Regions from separate parts of the Ectopseudomonas oleovorans genome, predicted to be linked through region 1. Evidence: riboswitches for the same ligand, from Rfam matches in the RefSeq annotation. Region 1 holds a riboswitch; each other region holds the start of a gene.

The links. Region 1 has a riboswitch for cobalamin ahead of N5J71_RS06725 (TonB-dependent receptor domain-containing protein). Riboswitches for the same ligand answer to the same signal wherever they lie in the genome.
Region 2: another riboswitch for cobalamin. It lies ahead of cobG (precorrin-3B synthase); the one in region 1 lies ahead of N5J71_RS06725 (TonB-dependent receptor domain-containing protein).
Region 3: another riboswitch for cobalamin. It lies ahead of cobW (cobalamin biosynthesis protein CobW); the one in region 1 lies ahead of N5J71_RS06725 (TonB-dependent receptor domain-containing protein).

Annotation. Positions count from the first base shown of each region.
Region 1 covers NZ_JAOCLK010000009.1:52,429-54,688, reverse strand. Annotated here, with positions in the region: gene N5J71_RS06725 (TonB-dependent receptor domain-containing protein) at 1-1,001, opposite strand, end outside; cobalamin riboswitch at 1,085-1,277, opposite strand; gene dxs (1-deoxy-D-xylulose-5-phosphate synthase) at 1,350-2,260, opposite strand, start outside.
Region 2 covers NZ_JAOCLK010000024.1:40,654-42,913, forward strand. Annotated here, with positions in the region: gene cbiE (precorrin-6y C5,15-methyltransferase (decarboxylating) subunit CbiE) at 1-679, opposite strand, end outside; cobalamin riboswitch at 860-1,184, shown strand; gene cobG (precorrin-3B synthase) at 1,278-2,260, shown strand, end outside.
Region 3 covers NZ_JAOCLK010000024.1:66,760-69,019, forward strand. Annotated here, with positions in the region: gene cobN (cobaltochelatase subunit CobN) at 1-111, opposite strand, end outside; gene cobW (cobalamin biosynthesis protein CobW) at 186-1,235, opposite strand; cobalamin riboswitch at 1,331-1,524, opposite strand; gene N5J71_RS13715 (cobalamin biosynthesis protein) at 1,611-2,048, shown strand; gene cobM (precorrin-4 C(11)-methyltransferase) at 2,045-2,260, shown strand, end outside.

The sequences.
Region 1 (2,260 bases):
CAGTCGGCGCCAGCCAGAATTTGCTGGTGGTCGGTGAGGGTCAGGGTATTTACCCAGCTCGCCGAGTCGCGATAGGTGGTATAGGTAAAGAATGAATCGGTTGACGCCAGCGGCGAGTCATCACCCGTGTCGCGCTGGTCTTTACTGTGACCCATTTCCAGGCGGCTGCTCCAGCGGTCGTTGAGGCGGCCGTCGATGAACCCGGAAAGGCTGCTGACCTGAAAGTCCGTTGTCGGTAGCAGGCCGGTAAAAACATCGTCGTATTCAACCTGCCCGCGCTGATCGAGAGCACTAAAGCCCACCTGCAGATCGTCATTGAAACTGTGCGACAGATTCAGGCTGAGCGAGCGGTTGCGATAGGCGTCATCGTCGCTGTTGGCGCCTAAACCGTCGCGGGTGGCGTCGATGCCGGCCGTCTCGTCCAACGCTGCGCTGAGGTTAAAGCGCGTACGTTCGTCACCACCGGCGAGACCAAGGCTGCGCTGGTACGTGCTGTCGCTGCCTGCCGCCAGGCGCGCGTAAGGCTTGAGGCCGCGGCCATCGCCCTGACGAGTGAAAATCTGAATCACCCCGCCAATGGCGTCGGAGCCATACAGCGCCGAACGCGCGCCACGTACCACTTCGATACGCTCGATCTGCTCGGGGGCGAGAAACTCCAGGCTGCTGGTGCCGCTTGAGGCCGCCGCGATACGTTGCCCGTCGACCAGGACCAGGGTTTGTGCCGTGCTGGTGCCGCGCAGGAACACACCCGTCTGGCTGCCAGCACCGCCAGTGCGGACGACGCTGAGGCCGGGCACGCGCTCCAGCAACTCGGCGACGCTACTGACCTGCAGACGTTCGATGTCGTCCCGCTCGAACACCGTGGTGGCGGCGGTGGCCCGCGCTTGCGGTTCGGCCAGGCGCCCGGAGGTGACGACCAGCGGCTCGGCCACGTAGGGCTCGGCGGCCAGCGAGAGACCTGGCATGACGGCGATGGCCAGAGCCAGACGGGACAGTTTCATTCTCTTTCCTCAACGGTCGGCAGACGGTCGAGGAGGGCAGGCGCAAGCGCAGGACGGCGCTTGACCGTGCTGCCCTCCGCAACACCGGTCGCACCGCCTGGGCCGGTCTCCGGGCTCTCGACCCAGGTCCGCCTTCTCAGGCTTGGCCCAGTGGCTGTTGGACGTGGCGCAAGCTCAGCACTTGCAGTCGATTACCGTTGCGGGGGCAGCGCCGGATTTACACCGACTTCCCGTTTAACGCCGCTTGCGCAGCGCACCCTGGCGGAACATGAATGGCGCGCACCTTAGTGCGCACGCATATGAATGACAAGCAAGCGCCGCTCATTCAGCGATGAGCGGGCTTCATGCTCAGGCCTGAAGCAAACTCAGACGCTCACGTACCGCGCGTTCGATCCCTGCTTCGTCGAGGCCGCACTCGGCGAGCATCTGGCTCGGCTTGGCGTGCTCGACGTAGTAGTCGGGCAGGCCCAGGTGCAGCATCGGCAGCTGGATGTTCTCGGCGGCGAAGAATTCGCTGACCGCGCTACCGGCGCCGCCCATGATGCTGTTTTCTTCGATGGTCACCAGCAGCTCGTGGCTGCCTGCCAGCTCGCGCAGCAGCGCTTCGTCCAGCGGCTTGACGAAGCGCATGTCGACCACCGTGGCATCCAGGGTTTCACCGACGCGCAGGGCTTCGGCCAGTTGCACGCCGAAGGCCAGCAGGGCGACGCCCTTGCCCTGGCGGCGCACCACCGCCTTGCCAATTTCCAGCGGCTCCAGGCCGGCATCGAGCGCTGCATTGGGGCCGGTGCCACGCGGGTAGCGCACCGCTGCCGGGCCGTCGAACAGGTGGCCGGTGGTGAGCATGCGGCGCATCTCGTTCTCGTCGCTCGGCGTCATCACCAGCATGCCGGGGATGCAGCGCAGGTAAGACAGGTCGAAGCTGCCTGCATGGGTCGGACCGTCTTCGCCGACCAGGCCGGCGCGGTCGATGGCGAACAGCACATCGAGGTGCTGCACGGCGACGTCGTGGATCAACTGGTCATAGGCGCGCTGGAGGAAGGTGGAGTAGATCGCCACCACCGGCTTGGCACCTTCGCAGGCCATGCCGGCGGCGAGGGTGACGGCGTGCTGCTCGGCAATGGCGACGTCGAAGTAGCGCTCGGGGAAGCGCTCGCTGAACGCCACCAGATCCGAGCCTTCCTTCATCGCCGGAGTGATGCCGACCAGGCGAGCGTCCTGCTCGGCCATGTCGCACAGCCACTGGCCGAACACGTTGG
Region 2 (2,260 bases), on a different contig from region 1:
GGCGGTAGGCCTCGTCCGGCAGGCCGCAGGTCGGTGGCAGCAGTTGCGCGCCGGTGTCGACCAGGCACTCCACGGCCAGCAGATTGAGATCGGCACCGCGTGGCAGGTTCCAGCTCGCGGCCAGGCCCTCGATGCGGCACTCGTCAGGCCCGCCAAGGTGCTCCAGCAGAGTCAGGCGGCTGGCGCCGAAACCACGTGCGCACAAGGCTTCGGCGACCTGCGCAGGGGTGTCACCATCGGCGCTCAATACCAGCAGGCGCGTACCGGGATAGAGACGGGCATTGAGCGTGGCGAGCGGCCGGCCGACCAAGGAGACCACCTCAGCCTCCTGCAACGGCCAGCCCAGGCGCGCCGCCGCCAGCGACACCGAAGACGGCGCAGGCAACACCTGCAACTCGTCGACCGGCACCTGGCGCGCCAGGCTGGCACCGACGCCATAGAACATCGGATCACCGCTGGCCAGCACGCACACCGCCTCGCCGCGTCGGGCCAGCAACGGCTGCAGATCGAAGGGGCTGGGCCAGGTTTCCCGCTCGCCCGTGATGCACGGCGGCAACAGCGCCAGCTGGCGCGGCGCACCGACGATGCGCGTGGCCGCCAGCAAGGCGCGACGCGCGGCCTTGCCCAGGCCGGGGTAGCCGTCTTCGCCGATGCCGACCAGGGTCAACCAGGGTTTCATCCAATGTCCTCGCACAGGCCCGACGGAGCGCCTGTCCGCGCTCGGGGCAAAGCGGGCATAATAGCGCCTTCGTCGGTGCCCTTGAGTCGATACGACTCAGTAAAGGGCCTAAGGAAACTCTGAAATAGTCGTTATTCCCGCGCAGGCGGGAATCCAGAATCTCAGTACTACCTGGGCTCCCGCCTTCGCGGGAGTGACGGTAAATGGCCATTTCAGAGTTTCCCCAAGAGGGAACACGGTAAAACCGTGGCTGCCCCCGCAACTGTAAACAGCGAGTCCAACGCAATCGGCCACTGGAAACAGGCCGCTGAAAAACGTAAGCGAGGCAGGCAAGACAAGGCAAAAACGACCGAAAAAACGCAGTTTACGTGTTGTAAATGAGCATTTTGAGGCCGTTTTTAACGCCGTATTGCCAACGCAGATAGTTTTTCAACGGCCTGTACCGGGAAGGCGCAGCGGATCAAGACCTGTCAGCCAGGAGACCTGCCGACGAACGCTGGTCGCGAGTGCCAACATCGGGCGGGGTGTACCGATGCCATGGAGTCCCCTATGGGATTTCGCTGGTTCGGTCGCCGCGTCGTTATCCACAGGTGACCGCTTGCCCACATCCGTCCGCCCTTCCGCCTGCCCCGGCCTGCTGCGCATCGTGCCTGCGCTGGACGGTGGCATCTGCCGCATCAAGCTGCCTGGCGGCGTGCTGCGCAGCACCCAGGCGCGGGCGATTGCCGAGGCAGCGCGGCAGCATGCCAGTGGCGTGCTGGAGCTTACCAACCGCAGCAACCTGCAAATTCGTGGCGTGCTCCCCGGCCAGGAAGCGCCGCTGATCGATGCCCTCCTCGGTGCCGGCCTCGGCCCGCGAGTGGCCGCCGCCGACGACGTGCGCAACCTGATGCTCAGCCCTGCCGCCGGCCTCGACCCGCAAGCGAGGCTGGACGTACGCCCGCTGGCTGGCCAGTTGCTCGACCTGTTGCAGGACACCCCGGCACTACATGCCCTTTCACCCAAGTTCGCCCTGCAACTGGACGGCGGCGAAGCCCTGGCCATGCGCGAACACCCACACGATCTATGGCTGGTCGCCGAGAACGAGCAGCACCTGCTGCTGGGCCTGGCCGGCTGCCCTGTCGAGACGCCGCTGGCGCGCATCGAAGCGACACACGGCGTAGAGCTGGTGCGCCAACTCCTGCAGCTGTTCCTCGAACTGGCGACACCCGAGCAATCGCGCATGCGCCAGTTGCTGCAACAGATCCCAGCCGACGAACTGCTGCAACGTCTGCAAGCACGTCTGGATTTTCCCTTGCAACCGGTGCCGGTCAATTGGCAGCAGAGCGCTCCGCTCGACCACGTCCCGGCTGGTATTTATCCACAGGCGCAGAGCGGCCTGTGTATGGTCGCTGCTGGCGCCCAACTAGGCCGGCTGCACGCCGAGCAACTGTTGACGCTGGCCCAACTGAGCGAGCACCACGGCGATGGAAATTTACGCCTGACGCCCTGGCAGGGCGTGCTGCTGGGCAATGTGCCGGAAGCCGCCAGCGGTGAGCTGCTGGCGGCGCTAGGCGAGCTCGGCCTGCTGACGCATATCGA
Region 3 (2,260 bases), on a different contig from region 1:
AAGGTGCGAATCACCCGTGCACAGGATCACCAGATCGGCAGGCGTCTGGCCGAGGTCGGCGATGCTGTCTGCCGGCAGTTGAGCGCCGGGTTGGGTGCGCAGTAAGTGCATCTACGAATCCAAGTACATCGCCCGCAAGCGGGCTCCTACAGGGTGTGTAGGAGCCCGCTTGCGGGCGATCATTATCAAGCCAGCGCCGCCTTCAGCTCGGCTTCGATAGCCGCGCGGTCGAGCTGCTGGCCGATCACCACCAGGCGGCTCAGGCGCGGCTCGTCGGCCTGCCAGGCGCGGTCGAAGTGGCGGTCGAAACGCTGGCCAACGCCCTGCACCAGCAGACGCATGGGTTTGCCAGGGATGGCAGCGAAGCCTTTCACACGCAGGATGCCGTACTTGGCCACAGCGTCCTTCAACGCAGCCAGCAGGCGCGCCTCCTCTGTTTCCGGTAGTTCCACGTGGAACGAGTCGAATTCCTCATGATCGTGGTCTTCGTCTTCATCGTCATGGTGGGTGCGACGGCTGTCGATATGCAGCTCGGTTTCGCTGTTCAGGCCGAGTAGCACGTCCAGCGGCAGTTCGCCGCCGTGCGCCTCGATCACCTTGACTGCCGGCGGCAGCTCTTCGGCCACCTCGGCGCGCACGGCGGCCAGTGCCTCGGCGTCGAGCAGATCGGCCTTGTTGAGGATCACCAGGTCGGCGCTGGCCAACTGGTCGGCGAACAGTTCGTGCAGCGGCGATTCATGATCCAGGTTGGGGTCGAGCTTGCGCTGCTCGTCCACCTGATCGGGGAAGGCGGCGAAGGTGCCGGCGATCACTGCCGGGCTGTCTACCACGGTAATCACCGCATCGACCGTGCAGGCGTTACGGATTTCTGGCCAGTTGAAGGCCTGTACCAGCGGTTTGGGCAGCGCGAGGCCGCTGGTCTCGATGAGGATATGGTCAAGATCGCCACGGCGCGCCACCAGCTCGCGCATCACCGGGAAGAATTCTTCCTGCACGGTGCAGCACAGGCAGCCGTTGGCCAGTTCGAAAACACGGCCATTGGCCTCCTCCTCGCTGCAGCCGATGGAGCATTGCTTGAGGATTTCGCCATCGATGCCAAGCTCGCCGAACTCGTTGACGATCACCGCGATACGACGGCCGCCGGCATTGGCCAGCAGGTGACGCAGCAGAGTGGTTTTGCCGGCACCGAGAAAACCGGTGACGATGGTGACAGGCAGTTTGGCGAGGGTTTTCATGGCGGGCCCCGTGGCGTCGGTAAGTTCGGCGGACGGGTACGCGCAGGCGAGCACGCAAGGGCGTGCTGGCCGCGTCGGATCACCCCGTCCGAGCAAGTGGCTAGTCAGTCGAGGCAGGTCTCCTGGCTCACGGCTTGCGCTACGCGCATCCCTTCACCTTCCCGCCGGTTGGCAGTGGTCTAACGAAGGGCATAACCGTTTACAGTTGCGGGGGCAGCCAGGGCATCACCCTGTTCCCTCTTAGCTCCCCGGCGCCATGCCGGGAAGAACCTCGAAAGCGAGAAGGCTACGCAGGCCGCAGCGGCCGGTCAATCGCGGTTGACCGTTGGCAGGTGCCATGATGAGCTACGCCACCGCACAGCCCGAACATCACTCATGTTGCCGACCCCCTCAGATCGCCTATCCGCCTCAACGACACTGGTCGTCGCCGGGTTGGGGTGCCGCCGTGGCTGCAGCCAGGACGAGCTGCTCGACCTGCTTATCCACAGCCTGGCTTTGCATGAGTTGACGGTGAACAACCTCGCCGCCCTGGCCAGCATCGCTCACAAGCGCGACGAAGCCGGCCTGCACGGCCTGGCCGAGCACCTGGCCCTGGAGCTGGTGTTCTTCGCACCCGAGCAACTGAGCACCTATCAAGCCATGACCGCCGGCAGTGCATTGACTCAAGCAGCCACAGGCAGTCCCGCCGTAGCGGAGCCTTGTGCCTTGGCATTGGCAGCGCGCCTGGGCACATCGCCCTGCCTGCTCGGAGAGAAAACCCGCAGCGCCAGCGCCACCTGTGCACTGGCCACCTTCGATAGAGAACCTGCATGACTGTCTACTTTATCGGTGCCGGCCCCGGCGATCCTGAACTGATCACCGTCAAGGGCCAGCGACTTATCCACAGCTGCCCGGTGATTCTCTATGCCGGCTCGCTGGTGCCCGAAGCCGTGCTGCAGGGTCACAGCGCCGAGCAGGTAGTCAACACCGCCGAGCTGCACCTGGGCGAGATCATCACGCTGCTACGCCAGGCCCATGAACGCGGC